DNA from 3 places in the Saccharopolyspora sp. ID03-671 genome. Region 3 is predicted to be linked to each of the others. Evidence: riboswitches for the same ligand, from Rfam matches in the RefSeq annotation. Region 3 holds a riboswitch; each other region holds the start of a gene.

The links. Region 3 has a riboswitch for thiamine pyrophosphate ahead of thiO (glycine oxidase ThiO). Riboswitches for the same ligand answer to the same signal wherever they lie in the genome.
Region 1: linked by a shared signal. The riboswitch ahead of thiD (bifunctional hydroxymethylpyrimidine kinase/phosphomethylpyrimidine kinase) and the one ahead of thiO (glycine oxidase ThiO) in region 3 are both predicted to bind thiamine pyrophosphate.
Region 2: linked by a shared signal. The riboswitch ahead of REH65_RS04720 (purine-cytosine permease family protein) and the one ahead of thiO (glycine oxidase ThiO) in region 3 are both predicted to bind thiamine pyrophosphate.

The regions. Positions count from the first base shown of each region.
Region 1 is NZ_CP134054.1:2,616,234-2,624,047, forward strand. It holds gene REH65_RS11680 (GNAT family N-acetyltransferase) at 1-848, opposite strand, end outside; gene REH65_RS11685 (hypothetical protein) at 1,153-2,085, shown strand; gene REH65_RS11690 (hypothetical protein) at 2,120-2,512, shown strand; partial or broken gene REH65_RS11695 (polysaccharide pyruvyl transferase family protein) at 2,593-3,030, shown strand; gene REH65_RS11700 (hypothetical protein) at 3,156-3,728, shown strand; gene REH65_RS11705 (hypothetical protein) at 3,719-3,979, opposite strand; gene tenA (thiaminase II) at 4,201-4,911, opposite strand; gene thiD (bifunctional hydroxymethylpyrimidine kinase/phosphomethylpyrimidine kinase) at 5,014-5,811, opposite strand; TPP riboswitch at 5,799-5,893, opposite strand; gene REH65_RS11720 (hypothetical protein) at 5,935-6,171, opposite strand; gene REH65_RS11725 (hypothetical protein) at 6,346-7,086, shown strand; gene REH65_RS11730 (hypothetical protein) at 7,338-7,535, shown strand; gene REH65_RS11735 (AMP-binding protein) at 7,710-7,814, shown strand, end outside.
Region 2 is NZ_CP134054.1:1,003,730-1,011,543, reverse strand. It holds gene larB (nickel pincer cofactor biosynthesis protein LarB) at 1-19, opposite strand, end outside; gene larE (ATP-dependent sacrificial sulfur transferase LarE) at 16-834, opposite strand; partial or broken gene REH65_RS04725 (helicase HerA-like domain-containing protein) at 1,074-2,616, shown strand; TPP riboswitch at 2,654-2,767, shown strand; gene REH65_RS04720 (purine-cytosine permease family protein) at 2,758-4,080, shown strand; gene REH65_RS04715 (family 2 encapsulin nanocompartment cargo protein polyprenyl transferase) at 4,147-5,190, opposite strand; gene REH65_RS04710 (family 2B encapsulin nanocompartment shell protein) at 5,208-6,587, opposite strand; gene REH65_RS04705 (family 2B encapsulin nanocompartment shell protein) at 6,650-7,814, opposite strand, start outside.
Region 3 is NZ_CP134054.1:3,399,256-3,407,069, forward strand. It holds gene thiD (bifunctional hydroxymethylpyrimidine kinase/phosphomethylpyrimidine kinase) at 1-440, shown strand, start outside; gene REH65_RS15560 (FUSC family protein) at 587-2,560, shown strand; gene REH65_RS15565 (thiazole synthase) at 2,674-3,438, opposite strand; gene thiS (sulfur carrier protein ThiS) at 3,441-3,641, opposite strand; gene thiO (glycine oxidase ThiO) at 3,638-4,756, opposite strand; TPP riboswitch at 4,748-4,855, opposite strand; gene thiE (thiamine phosphate synthase) at 4,926-5,597, shown strand; gene REH65_RS15585 (alpha-lytic protease prodomain-containing protein) at 5,693-6,817, opposite strand; gene REH65_RS15590 (hypothetical protein) at 6,984-7,814, opposite strand, start outside.

The DNA of each region.
Region 1 (7,814 bases), 780 kb from region 3:
GGTCGCAGCGACCAGCCCTCGCCCAGCTCCGGCAGCGGCACCCCGGGCACGTCAGCGGGCGGGTCGAGCCGCAGCGGGTTGCGGTGCTCGAAGGGAACCGGCCGCACCCGCACCGCACCCGTCTCGTCGCGGTACCGCAGCTGCGAGCCGTTGAGCGCGGCGAGATCGGTCAGGGTCGGGCTGGTCAGCCAGTGCTCGACCAGCTCGGCGACCTGCGAGTGCTGCTCGGCGATCCCGCCGAGCCGCTTGGCCAGCTCGGCCAGCAGGTACTCCTCGTGCACCACGCCGCGCCGGCCCAGCAGGCCGATGACGACCAGCACGCCCCGGCTGAGCAGCCGCGCGGTGAGCCCACCCCGGTCGGTGCCGTCGAACGCGAGCACCTCCGGCAGCAGCCGCTCCTCGACGTGCCGGGTCAGCCAGCGCTGGGCTTCGGCGGCGTTGGACAGCTGACGGCCCACGGCCACCAGGTCATCGCGCAGCGGCAGCGGATCCACCTCGCGACGCGGCAGGGCGTCCAGCAGCCAGTCGACGAGCGTGCCGGACTCCGGCCGGTTGATCGGCGACTCGGCGCGCGAGCGCGCCCGCGCGTCGGCCGAGCAGGCGGCGGCCAGCAGCGCCGGGTCCGCCGAGACCAGCGTCCGGCCCTCGGCGTCGAGCACACCGATCGAACCGAACCCGTGCGCACCCGTCGGGGAGTCGTAGACGACGTCCACGTGCAGCGACAGCGATCCGATGGTCAGCCGCAGCGGACCTTCGGCGACCGGCGTGTGCGTCTCGGCCAGCCAACGCCGCAGCAGCACCGAGGCCCGTTGGTGCTGTCGCCCGACCAGGTCGGCTCCGTGAGACACGCCGCGCTCCCCTCCATCTGTGAACATCTTTGTAAGCGGAGCCTAACCTAAGCACTTGATCGGGCGATAGAGCGTCACCGGCGATCGCCGCGCGGCGGCAACGGCCGGGCGAGCCGATCACCCCGATTCCGGCGTGCACTGTGGACAGATCGGTGCCAACATCTCCGGACGCGGCAAGCCGGCCAACACGATTGATCAACACCTGATCCGGTGATGATCGTTGTGTCTCGCTGGGCGTTGCCCGAACATCCGCCCTACTCTCCGAAGCATCGAATGGGCCTACCGTCCGGAGAGGAGATCACCCATGGATGACGCCGACGCAGTCGTGCCGCTCCGGCCGGGTTTCGACATCCAGGTCCGCGGTTTCAGCCGCCACCAGGTCATCGAGCACATCGAGCTCCTGGAAGACCAGCTGCGCATGGTCACCATCGATCGCAACGAAGCGGTCCGGCTCAACAACGACCTGCGCAAGCTCTGCGACGACACCCGCCGCAGCCTGGATCAGGCCGAGCAGCGCCTCAAGAGCATCGAATCCTCCGACACCGGCCTGCCGGCCGCCTCGCAGCGAGTGCAGAACATGCTCGCGATCGCCGAGGACGAGGTGCAGACCCTGCGCGATCAGGCCAAGCGCCAGGCCGAGATCATCCGCGGCACGGCGGAGACCGAGGCCCGCGCGCTGATCAGCGAAGCCGAGCAGGCCGCCTCCGAGCTCCGCGACGAGTGCAACGAGCTCGTCTCCGACGTCGAGTCGCGGCGCGCCAAGCTGCAGCGCGAGCACGAGCAGAAGCTCAGCGAGCAGCGCAGCCGCGAGTACCGGATGCGGCAGGAGATCCGCAACGAGTACAAGAAGGTCGTCACCGACGCCCAGGAGGAGTCCGACTCGCTGATCGCCGAGACCCGCAAGCAGTGCGGGCAGTGGGACGCCGAGTCGGAGCAGATGCGGCTCGAAGCCCTCGAGGAGATCCGCGTCGAGCGGATGCGGCTGGAGGAGCTGCGCTCCTCGGTGCTGCAGGCGATGGACGGCGCCAAGCGCGTCCTCGACGAGTCCGCCGCGAACCTGCGCAGCACGACCGACGGCCCCGTCGAGACCGACGGGCCGGTGGAGCCCGACGAGCACCGGCTCCAGCACGTCACGCTGCCCGAGCAGCGCGATGACGTGCAGACCTACACGATCCCGATCGAGCCGCAGCACACCACCAACGGAGCCGCCCAGGCTCCCGGTGCGCGGCAGAACTGACAGCGCTCGGCAGAGCTGACCCCGGAGGCGGCTGGTGGAAATGCTGTTTCTGATGTTCGTGTGCGGTCTCGCGGTGGCCACGCTGGTGTTCTGGCCACTGCTCCACCGCGCGAACCGCAAGGCGGAAGCGTCCCAGCAGCCGGAGGCGGCCCCGCGCGGCAAGCACGCGCTGGGCGCCGCCGCGGCTCCGGGCGAGGAGACCGCGACGGCCGAGGCGTCCTCCGAGGGCGAGAAGACCGACCGCGAGGGCGAGCCCACCCAGCCGGTGAAGATCGACGAGGCGATCGCGCCGCAGCCGCGCGCGCCCGAGCCGATGGAGATGCCGGAGATCCCGACCGACATCTTCGAGGCCCGCTACCAGGCCAAGTTCAACCGCTCCAAGCGCCGCCTGGAGCGCCTGCGCTCGGAGATCAGCAAGACCGGCTGAGCCGGCCGCGAGTCCGTGCGGTGCGAAGATGGTACGGGTGTCCCACCGGTTGCTAGGTTCGTGAACGAACCGCGCAACCGATGGCTGGAGCCTCCTTGGTGAACACCCCGCACCGGATATACCTCGTCGCCACCACCGGTCACCCCAACTACGGCGACGAGCTGATCGCCGCGGCGTGGCTCAAGCACCTGGCGAAGGTCGCTCCGCGCAGCGAGATCTGGATCGACTGCCCCAACCCCGGGCCCAGCTCGGTGATGCTCTCCGACCTGCACCCCAACGTGCGCTTCACCGACACGTTCTGGCGGTTGTGCTGGGAGGCCCCCGAGGACGAGCCGTGGGCCGTGGCGGCGTTCGTGCAGCACGCGATCCACAACCCCGGACTGGCGCCGCGCTGGGTCGCCGGCATCGAGCTGGTCAGGCAGATGGACCTGTTCCACGTGATCGGCGGCGGCTTCATCAACGGCATCTGGCCCCGCCACATCGGCCTGCTCGCGGCCACCGCCGCGGCCGCGCACCGCTCCGGCGGCCGCGCGGTGATGACCGGCCAGGGCCTCTCCCCGTCGCGGACGGGGGAGAACCGCTGCTGCGCAGCCTGGCCGACCAGTTCGAGGTCGTCGACGTCCGCGACGAGCCGTCGGCGGCGATGCTGGTCAACGCCTCCACCACCGGCGACGACATGTTCTTCGGCGTCGAGCCCGGCCTGTTCCGCACCGAGGACGACGACGTCCGCGAGGTCATGGTCTGCATGCAGTCGGACCTGCTGGACGAGACGGTCCCGGCGCTGGCCGGTTTCCTGCTCGACACGCTGCGCGAGTGGAAGGTCGACCCCGAGCAGGTGGCGTTCGTGGAGGGCATCCCGCGCGCCGACCGGGAGGTCTTCGCGCTCGTCGAGCACGACCTGCCCGGAGCCCGGTTCCACGCCTTCGACGAGATCATGCGCGAGGGCCTGCCCGCCAAGCCCGGGCAGCGGTGGCTGTCGACCCGGTTCCACCTGCACCTGCTGGCCGCCGCGGCCGGGGCGAGCGGCGTCGCGGTGTCGATCAACTCCGGCTACTACACCAACAAGCACCGGTCGCTGATCGAGCGCGGTTCGGGCTGGCAGCTGAGCGAGGGCCTGGAGATCCCGGCGAGTCCGAGCGGGGGCGGGTTCAGCACCGCCGCGCTGCGCGAGCTGCAGCAGCGCAAGTCGGCGCTGGCCAGGACCATCTACGGCTGAGCGACCCGGTCCGGCTCGGCGTGAGCCGCGTGGACGGGCGCGTCCTCCGGCGTGCGGGCCTCCGGGATCTCGCACGCCGGACCTTCCTCGGGATCCGGCCAGATCCGGGGCGCCTCGGTGATCTCGGGCCCGAGCTCGGCCTTCTCGGGCTCGTCGGATTCGGTCTGGTTCCGGCGGTCGGCGATGTAGAACGGCGCGGCGGCCAGGATCGGGACCGACATGCCGATGAACACGATCAGAAGAGAACTCACTGCCCCGGGACTCCATCCACGCCTGAAGAACGACCGCCCCCTGAATGCCCAGCTCGAGCAGGGGTTTCGCCCTGGATGTCGCTGTGCTGGGCGCTTCGTTAACACCACAAGATCGTGACCTGCATCACAACATGAATCACGCTTTGGTGTTATCCGAAGAGGGTGACGGCCCACCGCTCGCGATGAGCCGCCGTCAGCGTAACTGAGATGCGAATTCCTTGTCAGGCAAGGAATTTCGCGGTCGGCCAGGTCTCCTTGATCCACGCGCTGTTCCAGAACAGCCACTCGTACTCGGTCGCGCGGGCGAACGCGGCGAACATCTGCTCCCGCGTCGCCTCGTCGGCGCGCGCCGCGACCTTGTCGGTGAGCTCGCGCGCGGACAGCACCGCCTCGGCGAACTCGTCGTCGGCGTAGGTGGTGATCCACGCCTTGTACGGGTGACCGTCGATGGCGCCGGTCGCGTCGAGGATCGTGCTGCCGACGTGCTGGTAGACCCAGAAGCACGGCAGGATCGCCGCCAGCAGCACCGGGTAGGACTCGGTCAGCGCGCAGGCCCGCAGGTAGGACGTGTAGCCCAGGCACGTCGGCGAGGTGTCGATCCCGGCGATCTCCTCGTCGGTCAGCCCGAACTCGGCGACGTAGCCGGCGTGCAGCCGGCGCTCCTCGATCAGCGCGCCCTGCGCGGCACCGGCCAGGAACGCCGCGTCCGCGGCGTCGTCGGCACGGGCCGCCGCGGCCGACAGCGCCTGCGCGAAGCCGACCAGGTAGCGGGCGTCCTGGACGATGTAGAAGGCGAAGACGTCCCGCTGCAGGCTGCCGTCGGCGAGCGCGACGTTGAACGGGTGCTCCTCGATCGCCTTCTGGAGTCCGGCGGTCCGGTCCCACGCCTCAGCGCAGAAACCCCCGGCAGGCGGTGCGGGCAAGGTGCTCATGAAAACCCTCGCAGAGATCGGTGGGTCCGGGAGTCGGACAGTTCTAGCCAGAACTGTCCATGATCGAAGTCCGAAATGTCCGGTCAATTATGGCTAAAACTGTCACCACCAGCGGTGGAAGTGGTGCACCGGACCGTGACCGCGGCCCACGTCGAGGCGCTCCGAGGCGCGCAGCGCGTCGGTGAGGTACTGCTTGGCCTCGCGAACGGCCTCCAGCCAATCCGCGCGCTGCGGGCGCAGCGCCGCGATCGCCGCCGAGAGCGTGCAGCCGGTGCCGTGATCGTTGGTGGTGGCCACCCGCTCGCTGCTGAGGAACTCGGCCAGCCCGTCGCCGTGGAGCAGGTCGACGCTGGTCTCCCCGTCCAGGTGACCGCCCTTGAGCAGCACCTGCTTGGCGCCCAGGCCCGCCAGCCGCTCGGCCTGCGCCGGCATCTCGTCGGGGCTGCCGATCTCGGACTCGCCGAGCAGGTCGGCCGCTTCCGGCAGGTTCGGCGTGATCAGGTCCACCCGCGGCAGCAGCACGTCGCGCAGCGCGCCGACGGCCTCCGGCGCCAGCAGCCGGTCGCCGCTCTTGGCGACCATGACCGGGTCGAGCACCACGAACCGCGGCGCGTAGCGCTCCAGCACGGCCGCGACGGCGCGGATGACCTCGGCGTTGGCCAGCATGCCGATCTTGACCGCGTCCACCCGGACGTCGTCGAGCAGCGTCACCAGCTGGTCGGTGATGAAGTCCGGCGGCACCTCCTGCACCCGGCTCACCCCGGTCGTGGTCTGCGCGACCAGCGCGGTGATCACCGACATGCCGTAGGCGCCGTTGGCGGAGAAGGCCTTGAGGTCGGCCTGGATACCGGCACCGCCGCTCGGATCGGTCCCGGCGATGGTCAGCACGTTGGGGGCCATGACGTCCCTCCGCTAGTACGAGCTAGGTCAGGTTCAACGGGTCTGTTCTCAGCCCCTGGCCGGGGCACCCCGCGTCACTGGCACCAACCTAACAACCGAGGGCAAGCCCCGGCCCCGCGCGGTTCAGTCGATCAACCCGAGCACCTGGCCGACGCTGAGCACCTCGCCCGCCCGCACCTGGTGCCACGCCGTGCCGGTGGCCAGCGCCCGCACCCTGATCCCGGGGCCGTCGGAGTCGGCCGGACGCAGCTCGGCCAGCGGCTGACCCGCCCGCACCCGGCTGCCGTCCGGCACCAGCCACCGCACGACCACCCACCGGTCCGGGCCGGGCCGCGCGCCCGGCAGGTGCAACTCGGTCATCTCGCGGCCCCCCGCCTCGCCGAGCGGTCAGGATGCGGCGAATGCCGCAGCGGATGAGCCCACCCGCAGGAAAAGCCACCCCGATGGAGCAGTGCGATCGCGATCGATTTCACACCGTGAAAGCCCCCACCGGAAGGCAAGGTCACCCTTCGTCGAAGACTAAAGTGGAGGGCGATGGAAACCACGACCGATGCCCCAGGCTTCGCCCGCTCGCGCCGGCAGCGTCCTGCTCAGGACCCGGCGCAGATCTGGGCGCCGCTAGCGGACCTGACCGAGGCCGCCGTCGCGGCCGCCGGATCGGGGACGGTGGCGATCACCCGCGGATTCGACCGCAACAGCCGTCAGCGCGCCAAAGCGCTGCGCGAACTGCTGTCCCGGCGCGACGTGCCGGCGATCGAGGTCACGCCCGCCCCGGGCAGTGACCGGCTGCTGACCGACGTGGCGGTCAGCGCGGTGGTCAACCTGATCGGCGCCGGCTCGTGGCAGCCCTACCGGCTGGCCGCGCAGCTGCGCGCCCCGGTGCTGACCCCCAAGCCCGGCACCGAGCCGGGCGAGGAGGCCACCAGGGATGTCATCGCGCTGGCCGGCGAGGAGTCCGGCAAGCGGGACGTCGCGCTCTCGCACGTCGCGGTCCGCGGCGACAACCCGGCCGAGGGTCGGCTGACCGTGTCCTTCGACGGCTCCGAGCAGGTCATCGAGGGCGGCTGGCTGACCGCGACGGTCTCCGGCGACGCGCTGAGCGTGCAGTTCGGCGGCCAGGACCTGGCCGAGCAGGCGGTCACCACCGGCACGATCCGCGTCCAGGCCTCCGACGCACCGCACCGCCTGGTGCGCGACGAGCTGCCGATCGCCGACTTCGAAGGCGCGGTCGTGCTCTCCGCCGAGGAAGCCGGGCTGAAGGTTCGCCCGGTCTGACCAAATCTGACACCGGACGGGTGTATCCGGCTAACAGCACCGGCTCAGGGGCGATTCCCGTTGTGGGATCGCCCCTGAGTCGTGTCCGGGGTCGCGACCGGGGAACCGCAGGTCCGGACATGGCTCACAGCGTTTTCAGGTGATTTCGCCGCAGTGCCGTCATGCACGTCGGGCCGGCGCGTCCCTACACCGGAAGCGCGCAGCGCGCCGCTTCACCGCATCTGGCGGATCGGCACAGGGAGGCTGGGACTGTGGGGCCCAACCAGGAGTGGCACATCAGCTGCCGCGACGTCGCCGGACGGCGACAGGACATGTCGGTGTTCGTCAACCACGGCCGGGTCGTGATCGTGTCACCGCCCGGGGAGACGGCGGTGCTCTCACCGCTGGAGGTCGGCCGTCTGCGCGCGGCCCTGCGCGACGCGGTCGTCACCGCGGCGGGGACCGAGTAGGCCCCGACCCGGATCACTGGGGGTCGGCGCGGCGGGAGAGGCTCCCCCCTCACCCGCCGCGCCGCCTACGTCGCGACCGCGGAATCGGGATACTCGACACGGAGGGCTTGGCCGGGAGGATTACTCACGGCACAATCTACTCCCGAGTAGGTTTCGCGGACGAGGGGTGACCGAGTGAGCTTTCTGCGGCGACTGCCGAGCTTTCTGACCAACCACGCCGCACCGGCCCTGCACACCTTGTTCGTGCTGGTCAAGCAGGGTGTGGTGCGACCGATGCGG
Region 2 (7,814 bases), 2.4 Mb from region 3:
GATCGGTGAAGCCCGTCATGACGCGGTCCGGGTGGGAAGCAGCGGCAGCAGCACGTTCATCCGGCCGCTGGTGAAGCCCGCCATGTCCAGCGCGCAGAAGTCGAAACCCGCGTCCCGGCCGGCGGCATCGAGCTCGGCGTGCAGCGCGGCAGCGCGGTCGATGTCCTCGGACGGCACCTCCAGGCGCGCCACCGTGCCCTGCCCGTGCGCCCGGACCCGGCACACCGGGAACCCGAGGTCGTGGACGGCGGCCTCGGCGCGCTCGATCCGGGCCAGCACCTCCGGCGTCACCGGATCGCCGTAGGCGACGCGGGAGGCCAGGCACGCCGCCGCTGGTTTGTCCGCAGTGGACAGTCCGAGCGCGGCGCTGGCCTCGCGCACCTCGTCCTTGGTCAACCCCGCGTCGACCATCGGAGCGACCGCGCCCCGGTGCGCCGCCGCCCGCTGGCCCGGCCGGTGATCGCCCAGGTCGTCCACATTGGTGCCCAGCGCGATGCGCGCGCCCATCGTCGCCGCCAGCGGTTCCAGCGCGTCGAAGAGCGCGGACTTGCAGTGGTAGCAGCGGTTTCCGTCGTTGGCCGCGTACTCCGGGCGGTCGGCCTCGTCGGTGCAGACCTCGACGTGGGCGAAACCGCGCTCGCGCGCGAAGCGCTTCGCCTGCCTGCGCTCCTCGGCGGCCAGGCTCGGCGACACGGCGGTGACCGCGAGCATCCGCGAGCCCAGAACCTGGTGCGCCACCACGGCCAGCAGCGCCGAGTCCACGCCACCGGAGAACGCCACGACCAGGGCTTCCTCGGTGCCGACACGAGCCCGCAGGCGGTCCAAACCGGTCACGACCTCACTCCTCACGCACGGCGGTACCCAGGTGGTCTGACCAGACCTTAACTCGTGCGGGCGATGCGTCCCATGCCCGCGAACGAGATCTTTCCGGTGGTCAACGAGCCTGTTGGGGCCCTGTTCGGAGTGCTAGTGCCGGACTCGCCCACGTGTCCCCCGACCGAGTGGCTCTCCCGGGGAAGGTGGCGTTATCGACCTACCTTCCGAGAGGAACGTGCCGACGGGAGGAGACTGCGGTGACCGACAACAGCGCTGCCCAGCAGATCGCGTCCGGATACGACACCGGGGGCGCCGCCGTCGACCTCGGCGCGGTCGTCATCGACAACGAGGCCGATGCCCAGGCCGCCGTGCGGATCCCGCTGGCGACCCTCAACCGGCACGGCCTGGTCGCCGGGGCCACCGGCACGGGCAAGACCAAGACGCTGCAGCTGCTGGCCGAGCAGCTCTCCGAAGCCGGGGTCCCGGTGGTGCTCGCCGACATCAAGGGCGACCTGTCGGGCCTGGCCCGGCCGGGGGAGGGCGGGGAGAAGCTCGCCGCCCGCGCCCAGGACGTCGGAGACGACTGGCAGGCCTCGTCCTACCCGGCGCAGTTCCTGTCGCTGGGCACCGGCGGGCGCGGCGTGCCGATCCGGGCGTCGATCACCAGCTTCGGTCCGCTGCTGCTGTCGAAGGTGCTCGGGCTCAACGCCACCCAGGAATCCACCCTCGGTCTGATCTTCCACTGGGCCGACCAGCGCGGCCTGGCGCTGCTGGACACCAAGGACCTGCGCTCGGTCATCCAGTACCTCACCAGCGACGAGGGCAAGGAGGACCTCAAGGGCATCGGCGGTGTCTCGGCGGCCAGCGCCGGGGTGATCCTGCGCGCGCTGGCGAACCTGGAGGCCCAGGGCGGCGACGAGTTCTTCGGCGAACCGGAGCTCGACGTCTCCGACCTGCTGCGGCAGGTCGAGGGCAAGGGCGTGGTCAACCTGCTCGAACTCGACGACGTGCAGGCCAACCCGGTGCTGTTCTCCACCTTCCTGATGTGGCTGCTGGCCGAGCTGTTCGAGGAACTGCCCGAGGCCGGCGACCTGGACCGGCCCAAGCTCGTGTTCTTCTTCGACGAGGCGCACCTGCTGTTCAACGACGCCTCCAAGGCGTTCCTGGACCGCATCGAGCAGACCGTGAAGCTCATCCGCTCCAAGGGCGTCGGCGTCTTCTTCTGACACCCAGCTGCCCACCGACCTGCCCAACCCGGTGCTGTCCCAGCTCGGTGCGCGCATCCAGCACGCCATCCGCGCCTTCACCCCCGAGGACCAGAAGGCGCTCGCCCGCACCGTCAAGACCTACCCGACCACCGAGCACTACCGGCTCGACCAGGCGCTCACCACCCTCGGCATCGGCGAGGCCATCGTGACCGTGCTGTCCGAGACCGGTGCGCCGACGCCGGTGGCCTGGACGCGGCTGCGGCCCCCGCGCTCGTTGATGGGCAGCATCGGCGAGGACGCCGTGCGGGAGGCGGCGCAGTCCTCGGACCTGCACGCCAAGTACGCCGAGACGATCGATCGCGAGTCGGCCTACGAGAAGCTCGCCGAGAAGGTCGCCGAACCCTCCGCCGGGCGGACCGGAGCGCCGGCCTCCGCACCCGACGGGGAGGTGCCGGAACAGCGGGAGCGCGAGGAGGCCGGGATGTTCCAGAAGGCGATGGAGAACCCCGCCGTGCGCTCGTTCTTCCGCTCCGCCGCCAGCGCCGTGGGCCGCGAGGTCACCCGGGGGTTGTTCGGGAACCGGAGGCACTGACGGACAACGCGTCACCCGATCAGGTAGGGTCTGCTCGACTTATCCACGCGGGAGCTCGGGCGCACCGGGCTGAGAGGGTGGCAGATCGCGCGCCACCGACCGCAGAACCTGTCCGGATAATGCCGGCGTAGGGAGCTGTCGATGACGCATGACGTCGCGCTGTCCGAAGTTCCGAACACCCTGGACGAACCGGCGCCGAAAACCCTGGGAGTGCTCGACCAGGGCGCGTTCTGGGGCAACCTCGGCGTGAGCCTGCTGGGCTTCAGCGGCGCGCTGGCGGTGCTCGCACCGGCCGGAGTGCCGCAGCTGTCGTTCGCCGCGGCGGTCACCGCGACCGTCGTCGGCACCGTGCTCGGCAGCATCATGGTCGGCATCGCAGCCATCCCGGGCGCGCGCACCGGCGCTCCCGCGATGATGCTGCTGCGGGGCCTGTTCGGCACCCGCCTGTCCTACGTGCCGACCGCGCTCAACATCCTGCAGCTGGTCGGCTGGGGCACCTTCGAACTGCTGGTGATCGCCCAGGGGGCCGAGGCGCTGTTCGGCGGCGGCCCGCAGTGGCTGTACGTGCTCATCGCCGGGGTGATCACCACCGCGTTGACGCTGCGCCCGCTCGGCGCGCTGCGACTGCTGCGCCGCTACGTCAGCGTCGCCGTGCTCATCGCGATGGTCTACTTCTTCGTGCAGCTGCTGATGAAACCGCTGCCGCCGATGCACGAGGGCTCGTGGGAGGGCTTCTGGCCGGGCGCGGACGCGGCGCTGGCCGTGGCGGTGTCCTGGTTGCCGGTCGCCTCGGACTACTCGCGGCACTCCCGCTCCGCGGGTGGCGCGTTCACCGCCGCGACCGTCGGTTACTCGATCACCCAGATCGCCTGCTACCTGCTGGGCCTGCTCGGCCTGGCGCTGGTCGGCTTCGACGGCGACAAGGCGTTCGACCCGCTGCTGGCCGCGCCGCTGGGCGTGCTGTTCTTCGCGGTTCTGGTGCTGCGCGAGGTCGACCAGTCCTTCGCCGACACCTACTCCACCGCGGTGTCCATCCAGAACCTGCGCCCCAGCACCGATCGCCGCGTGCTGAGCCTGATCGTCGGCGCGATCAGCACGCTGGCGGCGCTAACGATGGACATCGAGCAGTTCTCCAACTTCCTGCTGCTGATCGGTTCGGTGTTCGTGCCGATGTTCGGCGTGCTGGCCGTGGACTACTTCCACAACGCCCGCAACCGCGAGTGGGACGTCTCCGCCGAAGCGCCCTCGCGCTGGGGCATGCTCGTGGCCTGGCTGCTGGGCTTCGCGACGTTCCAGCTGATCAACCCGGGTGAGCTCGGCTGGTGGACCCAGCTGTGGACCAGCGCCCGCGAGGCCGTCGGGTTCACCGTGCCGACCTGGATGAGCGCCGCGCTGACCTCGTTCGTGATCTCCGCGGTGGCGGCGGGAGTCATCGGCCTGTTCGCCCGCCGCCACCGCGACTGATCGTCCGGGGACGGCTCCGGCCAGAAGGGGCCGTGGGGCCGGAGCCGTCGTTCCGGACCGCCGGGATCAGTGGTCCCGGCGTGCCACCAGGTGGGCGAGCGCCGTCAGACCCGCCGCCGCCTCCTCGTCCGGCTCGGCCTTGCGGAGATCCGACAGCGCCGCGGCCAGCAGCTCGTCGGCCTGCGCCTGGCTCCACGCCTTGCCGCCCGCCAACGTCACCAGCTCCGCGGCCTGGGCCAGCTCACCGCTGATCAGCGGCTGCTCCCGGTAGTACAGCGAGGCCAACCGCTGACCCGCGTTGGTGCCCGAGGTCAGGGCCGAGACCACCGGCAGCGTCTTCTTGCGCGTCCGCAGGTCGGAGAACACCGGTTTGCCGGTCATCGCCGGATCGCCCCAGATGCCCAGCAGGTCGTCGATGTGCTGGAACGCCAGGCCCAGCCGCTCGCCGAAGCTGCGCATCCGGGTGATCTGCTCCGGCGACCCGCCGCCGTAGAGCGCGCCGAGCGCGCACGCGCAGCCCAGCAGCGCACCGGTCTTGTCGCGCGCCATCCGCTGGCACTCGGCCACGCCCACGTCCGCGCGGGTCTCGAACTCCAGGTCCGCGTTCTGCCCGTCGATGAGCCCCAGCACCGCGCTGCTGAGCATCCGCACCGCGCCGGAGGACTCCGGGTGCCGGGAGGAGGCGAGCACGTCGGCCGCCAGCGACAGCAACGCGTCCCCGGCCAGGATCGCGGTGGCGTTGCCGAACACCGTCCAGGCCGTGGGCCGGTGCCGCCGCGTGACGTCACCGTCCATCACGTCGTCGTGCAGCAGCGAGAAGTTGTGCGCCAGCTCCACCGCCACCGCGGCCGGCACCGCGTCGGCCGGATCGCCGCCCACCGCCGAGGCGCTGAGCAGCACCATCGCCGGGCGCATCGCCTTGCCCCGGTCCGCGCGCACCGGGTCGCCGCGCTCGTCGAGCCAGCCCATGTGGTAACCGGCGACCTGCCGCATCCGGTCCGGGAGCCGGTCCACCGCCGCCCGCAGCGCCGGTTCGACCATCGTCCGGCTGCTGGTCAGCGCCTCGAATGCCTGACCGGCGCGGTTCGCGTCCTGCTGCATCGCGGTCATCTCCGCACTCCCTTCGCTCAGCGGGTGATTTCGACGTTCTCCAGGACGCCGAGCGCGTCCGGGACCAGCACTGCGGCCGAGAAGTAGGCGCTGACGAGGTAGGACAGCACCGCCTGATCGTTGATCCCGGAGAACCTCACGGAGATCCCCAGCTCCTGCTCCTCGGCGATCCCGGTCTGGCGCAGACCGACCACGCCGTGGTCGTCCTCGCCGGTGCGCATGCACAGGATGGAGGTGGTGCCCTTGCCGCTGATCGGGATCTTGTCGCTGGGCAGGATCGGCACGCCGCGCCACGCCTGCACCGGATGCCCCTGCACCTCGGTGGTCTGCGGGTAGATCCCGCGCTTGGTGCACTCGCGGCCGAACGCGGCGATGGTGCGCGGGTGGGCGAGGAAGAACCGCGACTTGCGCCTCCGCGACAGCAGCTCGTCGAGGTCCTCCGGCGTGGGTGGTCCGGTGCGGGTGTGCACGCGCTGCTGGAGGTCGGCGTTGTGCAGCAGGCCGAAGTCGCGGTTGTTGAGCAGCTCGTGCTCCTGGCGTTCCTTCAACGCCTCGATGGTCAGGCGGAGCTGCTGCTCGGTCTGGTTCATCGGCTGGTTGTAGAGGTCGGCGACGCGGCTGTGCACCCGCAGCACGGTCTGGGCCACGTTGAGCTCGTACTCGCGGGGTTCGAGCTCGTAGTCGACGAACGTGCCCGGCAGCACGACCTCACCGGAATGCCCTGAGGCCAGCGCGATGTCGGCCTCACCGCGCTTGTTGGTCGCCGGTGCGGGCGAGGCGTACTCGGCGGCCACGTGCGCGCGCAGCTCGTCGAACTGCCGGGTGACCTCGTGCAGCGCGGCGCGATCCAGCGTCAGCACGATGCACGGCGTCACCGCCCGGTAGGTGCTGTCCCACGTGGACTGAGCGGTGGCCAGCACCTGCGAACCGAAGAACGAGCCCCCGGCGAGGGTGTCGGTGACGGTGTCCTCGCCGTACTCACCGCTGCGGATCTTGTCGACCTTGCCGTGCGCGAGGAGCACGACCTCGGTCGCCGGTTCACCGGCCACCGACAGCAGCTGGCCCGGCTCGTAGTGCCGCTGCACGAACCGGTCGGCGAGCGCGCCCAGCGCCGAGTCGTCGTCGAACCCGCGCAGCAGCGGGAGTTCGGTGAGCTCGCGGGGGATGACCCGCACGGCGTCGCCGGTGTTGGTGAAGGTGATCCGGCCGTCGCCGGAGGCGTAGGTCAGCCGCCGGTTGACCCGGTAGGTGCCGGCGTCGATGTCGACCCACGGGAGCATCCTGCTCAGCCACCGCGAGGTCCTGCCCTGCATCTGCGGCTGCGTCTTGGTGGTCGTGGAGAGCTTGCGCGCAGCATCGGTGCTCAGGCTCAGAGCCGGCTGTTCGGTCGCGGTCAAGGTGGTTCAACTCCTCGGATCGGGAAGAGGAGCGGGCCGGCCGCTGCGACCGGCCCGCCTGTTCAGCTCTCGCGGCCCACTTCGACGTGCTCGAGAACGCCGAGCGCGTCGGGGACCATCACCGCGGCCGAGTAGTAGGTGCTGACCAGGTAGGACAGGACCGCCTGGTCGTTGATGCCCATGAAGCGCACCGACAGCCCGGGCCGGTACTCGTCGGGCAGACCCGTCTGGTGCAGGCCGACCACGCCCTGGTTCTGCTCGCCGAGGCGCATCAGCATGATCGAGCTGGTGCGCTTGTCGCTGACGTGCAGCTTGTCGCAGGGCAGGATCGGCACGCCCCGCCACGCGGGGACCTGGTGCCCGCCGAGGTCGATGCTCTGCGGGTACAGGCCGCGCTTGCTGCACTCCCGGCCGAACGCGGCGATGGTGCGCGGGTGCGCCAGGAAGCAGCCCGGTTCCTTCCACACCAGCGTGAGCAGCTCGTCCAGGTCGTCGGGCGTGGGCGGTCCGGTGCGGGTGGGGATGCGCTGCCGCAGGTCGGCGTTGTGCAGCAGGCCGAAGTCGCGGTTGTTGACCAGCTCCTCCTCCTGCCGCTCCCGCAGGGCCTCGATGGTCAGGCGGAGCTGCTGCTCGGTCTGGTTCATCGGCTGGTTGTAGAGGTCGGCGACGCGGCTGTGCACCCGCAGCACGGTCTGGGCGACGCTGAGCTCGTACTCCCGCGGCGCGAGCTCGTAGTCGACGAACGTGCCGGTCAGCGACGGCTCGCCGGAGTGGCCGGAGGCGATGTCGATGTCGGCCTCGCCGTGCGGGTTGTGCGGCCGGCCCGGCCCGGCCAGCGCCTGCCGCACGTGCGCGCGCAACGACTCCGAGGAGCCGTTGAGCTCCTGGAAGGTCCGCTGCCCCAGGGAGAGCACGGTGCAGGGGGTGACCGCCTTGTAGCTGGCGTCCCACTCGCCGGCCTCACCGGCCAGCACCTGCGCGCCGAAGTACTGGCCGTCGGCGAGCACCTCCAGCACGGTCTGGTCGCCGTACTCGCCGGTGCCGATCTTGTTGACCTTGCCGTGCGCGATCAGCACCACCTCCTCGGCCGGGTCCCCGGAGCTGGCGATCACCTGGCCCGGTTCGTACTGGCGCTGCACGAAGCGGTCGGCCAGCGCGCGCAGCGCCGCGTCGTCGTCGAATCCGCGCAGCAGCGGCAGTTCCTGCAACTCCTGGGGGATCACCCGG
Region 3 (7,814 bases):
ACGCGCTGCGGTACCGGGCGTTCCCCCGGGCCACCCTGGTCACCCCGAACCTCGACGAGGTGCGGCTGCTGACCGGCATCGACGCGCGCACCCGCGACGACCTGCTGGACGCGGCGAAGGCGGTCCACGACTTCGGCCCCGAGTGGGTGCTGATCAAGAGCGGTCACCTGCCCGACGACCCCGAGTGCGTCGACCTCCTCTTCGACGGCACCGAGGCCCTCGCGCTCCCCGGACCGCGCTACGCCACCGAGCACACCCACGGCGCCGGCGACGTGTTCGCCTCGGCGATCACCGCCGCGCTGGCCAAGGGCGCCTCGATGCCCGACGCGGTGCGCGGCGGCAAGCGGTTCGTCACCCGCAGCGTCGCCGACGCCTACCCGCTGGGGTCGGGCGTGGGACCCGTGTCGACCTTCTGGCGCATCAGCCCTCGCTCGTACTGACCAATCAATAGGGTGATTCTCGCCCCCACCCTGTAACCCGATAGGTGCTACTCGTCGACATATGTTCGAGAGACGCGTAATCCCAGGGCCCGGAACCTGGAGCGCGGCGAGGGATGACAGGGGTTTGCGAGAGCGTGGCTAAAGCGGTGTTGACACGAGCGCGGGGATGGCTGGCCACCGAGGCGGGGGCGCCGGATCCCCGGCAGCGCCAGTACGCGCTGCTGGTGGTGCTCGCCGTCCTCGCCGGAACCGTCGCCGGGTGGTTCTTCGAGGTGCAGACCCCGATGCTGCTCGGGGCGCTGACGACCGTGCTGGCGCTGACCGCCACCAGCGGTCAGGCGCTGCGCTCCGACCTGCGCCGGTTCATGTGGCTCACGCCCGCGCTGGTGCTGATGATGGCCGTCGGCCCGATGCTGACCAAGGTGCCGGTGCTGGCCGGGCTCGCCGTCGCCCTCGTGGTGTTCGGCACCGGGATGCTGCCCGCGCTCGGCGAGCACTACCGGATCGGCGGGCAGATCTTCGCGGCGGCGACGCTGGTGACCACCACGACCGGCATCGGCAACGATCAGCCGTTCCTGGTGCTGCTGGCCTCCACCCTCGCGGGCGGGCTGTTCGCGCTGCTGCTGCGGGTGATCGTCGGGCTCGGCGACCCCGGCCACGCGACCCGCGTCGCCGTGGCGCGCACCCTGCTCACCCCCGGTCCCGGCGTGCTCGAAGGGGCCGCGGCCGCGTGGCGCGCCGACGGTTCCAGCACCTGGCTCGGACAGGTGCTGGCGGGTTCGGCCCGGTTCCGGGCGGCCCGCGAGACGCTGCTCGCGCAGGCCCAGCAGAGCGACCGGATCGAGGCCGAGCGGCTGCGCGAGATCGTCGCCGAAGCCGACAAGGTCGCCGCCGAGCTCGCCCGCGCCGTCCGCTCCCGCGCCTGCACCGGCCTGCCGATGGCGGCCCGCCGCGACCCGGCGCAGATGGTCGTCGCCCGGGGCGGCAGGCAGGACCTGCCCGACGCGGTCGCGGGCGTGAACCAGGGCCTGGACCGGATCCGCGCGGCCGTCGTCAACCGGGACGAGACCCCGGTGCCGCCCGCCGAGGAGGGTGCGCTGAAGGAGCGGCTGATGGGCGCGGTCCGCGCGCACCTGTCGTTCCGGTCCTCGCTGTTCCGGCACGCGCTGCGCTGCACGCTGGCCGTCGCGGTCGGCATGGTGATCGTGCTGCTGATGCGCGACCCGTCGGCGTCGAGCCTGCTGCTCGCGCTCTACGTGGTGCTGGCGCCGGCCGCGCGCGACAGCATGACCGGTGCCCTGGAGCGCACCGGCGGCGCGGTGCTGGGCGTGACCGCCCTGGCCATCCTGATCACCCTGCTGCCCGGGGCCTACCTGCTGGTTCCGCTGGTCATCGGCGGGATGCTGCTGAACATGCCGCGGCTGCGCGCCGAGTACCAGGTGGTGCTGGGCTGCCTGATCGTGATCACCGTCGTGGACCAGGCGATGACGCTGGACCGACCGCTGGTCAACGTCGGCATCAGCTTCGCCGCCAACACCGCGGTCGGCGCGGCGATCGCGCTGATCGTCGGCTACGTGAGCTACCTGGTGCTGCCCAGCAGCATCGTCCCGGACGTGCGGGGCGCGGTCCGCTCCACCGTCTGGTCGGTCTCGGAACTGCTGCGCAGCGTCCGCGCCTCCGGTCAGGGCGCGGACCTGCCGAAGGCGCTGCAGGCCGCGAACGTGCTCGCGCTGCGCCGCACCCAGGACCTGCTGGGGATGCCGGCTCTGCTGGACGGCACCGGCGAGGAGACCGACGACAACCACGCCACCCGCGCCGCCGCGATCGCCCTGGACGCGCTGCGCCAGGACGTCTCCACGCTGGCCTTCCGGCCCGCCGAGGAGCGCAAGGTCGCGGTCCCCGCGCTGCGCTCGGTCGACGACCTGCTGGGCGGCAAGTCCACGGCGAAGATCCCCGACATCCCGGCGGGCGGCGCCCCGGCCTCCGAGCTGCTGGCGAGCTCCCTGGTGGAGAACGCCCTGCACGCCCGCCAGGCCATCGACCGCACCTTCGGCTACGACAACCCGTGGAAGAGCTACACGATCAGCTTCGTCCGCCCCGAACGCCTCCACATCCGCTGAGCCGAACCGCGGCGGGTCGCCCGGAGCTCGGGCAAGGACGGGTTTTCGGTGAGAATCGCCCGGGATTCGGTGGTCCGAACCCCGGGCGATTCTCGCTAGAACCGTCCTCTGCCCTAGCCCATCGGGGTACCGGGGCTGGAGGCTTGGGCCCAGAAGCGCTGGGGGATGCGGCCCGCTTGGGAGGCGAGGCGGCCCGCTTCGACCGCCGAGCGCATGGCCGTGGCCATCCGCTCCGGGTCCTGGGCCCGGGTGACCGCGGTGGCAAGGAGGACCGCGGAGCAGCCGAGCTCCATCGCCAGAGCCGCGTCGGAGGCCGTGCCGATGCCCGCGTCGAGGACGATCGGGACGTTCGCCCGGGAGACGATCATCTCGATGTTGTGCGGGTTGCGGATGCCCAGGCCGGTGCCGATCGGCGAGCCCAGCGGCATGACCGCCGCGCAGCCGACCTCCTCCAGCTTCAGCGCCAGCACCGGGTCGTCGTTGGTGTAGGCCAGGACGACGAAGCCCTGGTCCACCAGCTGCTCGGCGGCGTCGAGGAGCTCCACCGGGTCGGGCAGGAGGGTGTCCTCGTCGGCCACCACCTCCAGCTTGACCCAGTTGGTCTCCAGCGCTTCGCGGGCCAGCTGGGCGGTGAGCACCGCTTCGGCCGCGGTGCGGCAGCCCGCGGTGTTGGGCAGCGCCTCGATGCCCAGCTTGCGCAGCAGGTCGAGCACGCCGGTGCCGCCGCCCGCGTCGGCGCGACGCATCGCGACGGTGGTCAGCTCCGTGCCGGACGCGATCAGCGCGCGCTCCAGGACCGCGAGGTTGGTGGCCCCGCCGGTCCCGGTGATCAGACGCGAACCGAACTCACGACCGGCGATCACCAATGGGTCGTCCACGGTCACCCTCCTTGCACTGCGGTGAGGACTTCGATGCTGGCGTCGGCGTGCACCGCCGTGCCCCGCCAGGACGCGCGCGGCACCACCGCGCCGTCCAGGGCCACGGCCACGCCTCGTTCCGGCACGCCGAAGTCGTCCAGAACCGACGCGAGCGTGGCGTCGGCGGCGACCTCCCGCGCCTCGCCGTTGATCACGACGTTCACTGCTGCCCTCCCAAACGACTCGGATCGGTGGCCTTGATGAGCGCGCCGGGCTCGTCCCCGCGCAGCAGCGCCAGCACCGCGTCGGCGGTGACCGGCGTGAGCAGGAACCCGCCCCGGTGATGTCCGGTGGCGGCCAGCACCCCGGGTTCCAGCCAGCCGATGAGCGGCAGGTTGTCGGCGGTGCTCGGGCGCAACCCTGCGGTGGCCTCGACCAGCGCGTACTCGGCGATGCCCGGCATCACGGTCTCGGCGTCGGAGAGCAGGTCGCGGACGCCGCCGACGGTGACCTCGGTGTCGAAGCCGACCTCGTGCTGGGTGGCGCCGAGCACCACTCCCCCGTCGTCGCGCGGCACCAGGTAGCAGGGCCTGCCGCGCACCGGGCCGCGCACGGTGCGCACCGGCGGCGGCAGCGCGGTGGCGCGGCGCCGCAGCCGCAGGATCTCGCCCTTGACCGGGCGGATCTTGCCGGACAGCGCGGGGTGCAGATCTCCGGAGCGCACGCCCGCGGAGATCACCGCGACGTCGCACTCCAGCTCGGAGTCGGCCAGTTCCACGGCACCGGACCGGACCCGCTCGGCGCGCTCGGCGACGAACTCCACGCCCGCCGCCTTCGCCGCCGCCTGCAGCGCGGTCAGCGCGAGCCGGTTGTCCACCGCGAGATCACCGGGGATCTCCAGCCCGCCGCGCACCGCGGGGCCCAGCGCGGGTTCGCGCTTGCGGAGCTCGCGGCCGGTCAGCCGGGTGACGCTGCGGCCGAGCCCGGCCAGGTACCCGGCGACGGTGTCGAGCTCGCCGCGGTCGGCGCCGTCGACGCCGATCATCAACGTGCCCTCGGTGCGCAGCCCGGACGGCAGTCCGGCGGCGCGCGCGAGCTCGTCGGCGAAGCCGGGCCAGCGGTCCAGCGACGTCGTGCCGAGTTCGAGCAGTTCCTCCTCGCCGGGCCACGCCTCGGCCAAGGGGGCGAGCATCCCGCCCGCCACGTGCGATGCGCCGGAGGCGGGGGCCGGATCGACCAGGCTCACCCGGTTCCCGGCCTCGGCGGCGCGCCAGGCCACCGACAGGCCGACGACTCCGCCGCCCACCACGACGACATGATCGGTTCGTTTCCCAGACAACTCCACGCTCCCTGCGCCGGCATGACCCGGATCAGGTTCGACGGTCGGAGCCCTGCGCTCCCTCTCAGCCCGGTCCGCCGGGCTCCCGTGCTCACCGCCCACCACACTACCCGTCCGCAGATCACGACGTCAGAGGTTGGTTGGGCCCGCCCTCCTCTAGGCTGGGGGCATGCCTGGTTTGGACGGCTTCGGGATTCGCGCTCGCCTCGCCGAGGCGAAGTTGTACTTGTGCACCGGCGCTCGGAGCGAGCGGGGTGATCTCGCGGAGTTCGTCGACGCCGCCCTGGAGGGCGGGGTGGACATCATCCAGCTCCGGGACAAGGGCCCGAACGGCGCTCCGCTGGAGGCTCGCCAGGAGCTCGCGGCGCTGGAGGTGCTGGCGGAGGCGTGCGTCCGGCACGGGGCGCTGCTGGCGGTCAACGACCGCGCCGACGTGGCGCTCGCGGCCGAGGCCGACGTGCTGCACCTGGGCCAGGACGACCTGCCGGTGGAGCTCGCCCGCCGCGTCGTCGGCGACCAGGTGGTGATCGGCCGCTCCACGCACGACATCGCGCAGGCGGACTCGGCGGCCACCGAGGCGGGTGTGGACTACTTCTGCACCGGCCCGGTGTGGACGACGCCGACGAAGCCCGGGCGTCCGGCCGCGGGCATCGACCTGGTCCGGCACGCGGCCGAGCACCGCGGCCACGGTCGCCCGTGGTTCGCCATCGGCGGCATCGGGCTCGACAACGTCGACGAGGCCGTCGAGGCCGGTGCCGAGCGGATCGTGGTGGTCCGCGCGATCACCGAGGCCGAGGACCCCGCCGCGGCGGCGCGCGAGCTGCGGTCGCGACTTCCCTGACACGACGACCCCCGGGACTGGTCCCGGGGGTCGTGTCAGTTTTCATGAGAACTTCCCCCACCCACGACAGAAGCCGTGAGCGGGGAAGTCTCAGATCACTGGGTCAGCAGGGAGACGCCGTAGGCGGACAGGGCCTCGCCGACCGGCTGGAAGTAGGTCGTGCCACCGCTGCTGCAGTCGCCCGAACCACCCGAGGTCATGCCCTGGGCCTGGTCGCCCGAGATGAACGAGCCACCGGAGTCGCCCGGCTCGGCGCAGACGTCGGTGCGGGTCAGGCCCTCGACCGTGCCCTGCTCGTACTGCACGGACTGGTTCTTGGCCTCGACGGTGCCGCAGTGCCAGCCGGTGGTGGAACCCGAGCGGCAGATCGAGGCGCCCTCGGCGGCCTCGGACGACCCGGCGACGGCCTGGGTGCCGCCCTGGTAGTTGTTCACCGCGGGCTGCGGGGTGTCGTCGTCGCCGACGGAGATGTAGGAGTAGTCGTCACCCGGGAAGGACGAGCCCTCGAAGGTGCCGCTGGGCTCGGTGGTGGTGTCGCCGGCGCCACCGCAGTGGCCTGCCGAGACGAAACCGCCGTCAACGGCGAAGCCGACGGAGCAGCGGGCACCGCTGCCGATGTAGTAGGCGTTGCCGCCGACCACGTCCATCAGCGTCTTCGGCTGCTCCTGCGACTCGACGATCTTCACCGCGCCGTCGGGAGCGCCCGCGGCCTGCGCGAACTGCGCGGCCTCGGCGGCGGCACCCGGCTTGACCGTGACGACGACCGCGTTCTGCCGGTTGCTGGTGTACCAGCCGGTGACGCTCTGCGGGGCCTGCGCCTTGCCCGCGTTGAGGCCGTCGATGACGCCGGTGAGCTGCTGGGCGCTGAAGGCGACCTGGCGGACCTCGGCCCCGGCGGCGCGGACCTGCTCGGAGCGGGCCGCGTCGGTCACGCCGACGACGAGCTTGCCGGTCGCGGAGTCGAAGTAGGCGCCGCCGAAGGCGTCGGCTAACGCGCCGCGCAGGGTGCTCTCGGTGCGCTGGGCCGCGGATTCGAGGTGGAGCCGGTCGAGGGCCTGCGCCTCGGTGAGGCCCAGGTCGCGCTGCATGGCCTCCAGCAACGTGCCCGCCACCGGAACGGCGGTCGGCGCGGTGGCGGTGGCCGGCACGGTGAGCGCGGCGACCGTGCCCGCGGTGACCAGAACGGTCCCGGCAATGCGAGCCGCGAGTCTACGTTTCATCTCGTGTCTCCCTTGTAGTGACCTGATCTCTCAAGGCCCCGTCGCCGGTCCAGTATCAGATCCTCTCAGGGAAATCACATCCAGCTTTTAGCGCAATGTGCGCAAAACAACTCCCCTTTCATCGGAGATCACCGACAGAATGGCGGCGTTTCACCGTTTTTCGCATTTATCCGAGCGGGAGTCCCGGCAGCGTCGACTGCGGAGCGGGTTCGGTCGACTCCGGTGCGGATTCGGTGGTCGAGGGTTGCGTTGTGGGAGAACCGGATTCGGTCGGCGGCGCCGTGGGCATCGGGGCCTCGCTGCTCGGCGGGGTGGAGGGAGCGGAGGGTTCCGCCGACGGCGCCTCGCTGGTCGGAGCCGGTTCGCCGGTGGTGGGCTCGGTCCGCTCGGCCTCGACGGGGGCGGGCTGCAGCACCTGACCGAGCGTCGTCCCATCACCGCCGGACAGCGGACGACCGGTGATCCCCTCGAAGCCGGTGACCAGCAGCATGCTCACCGCGAACACGAACGCGCAGGTCGCGCCGACCAGCGCCCAACGCCCCCACCTGCGGCGGGGCACCGGCGGCGAGAGCAAGGTGCGGGGTTCCTCGACGGCCCCGGGCTTCTCGACGGCCCCGGGCCTCTCGACGGTCGCGGGTTCATCCACGGCCTCGCCGCCGGGCCACTGCAGGCCGGTGACCTCCAGCTTCCGCGTCACCTCCTCGGTCTCGCCGGACCTCGGCCGCCCCAGCTGGGTGCGGCGTTGCCGCAGTTCGGCGGCCTTCGCGGCGGCGACTGCGGCCTTCTCCCGGGTCTTCTCGAACGACCGCTGGTACAGCGCTCCGCCGACGGTGATGATCACGCTGGTCAGGCCCGCGCCGAGCACGGTCCCGGCCACGCCGAGCCGCGAACCGAGGAACGCCGCCGTCGCCGACGCCAGCGCCGCTCCGCCGACCTGAGCCGGGGAGACCTGCATCTTCTTCTCGCTCTGCTTCTCCGGCCGATCTTCTTCGGCCGA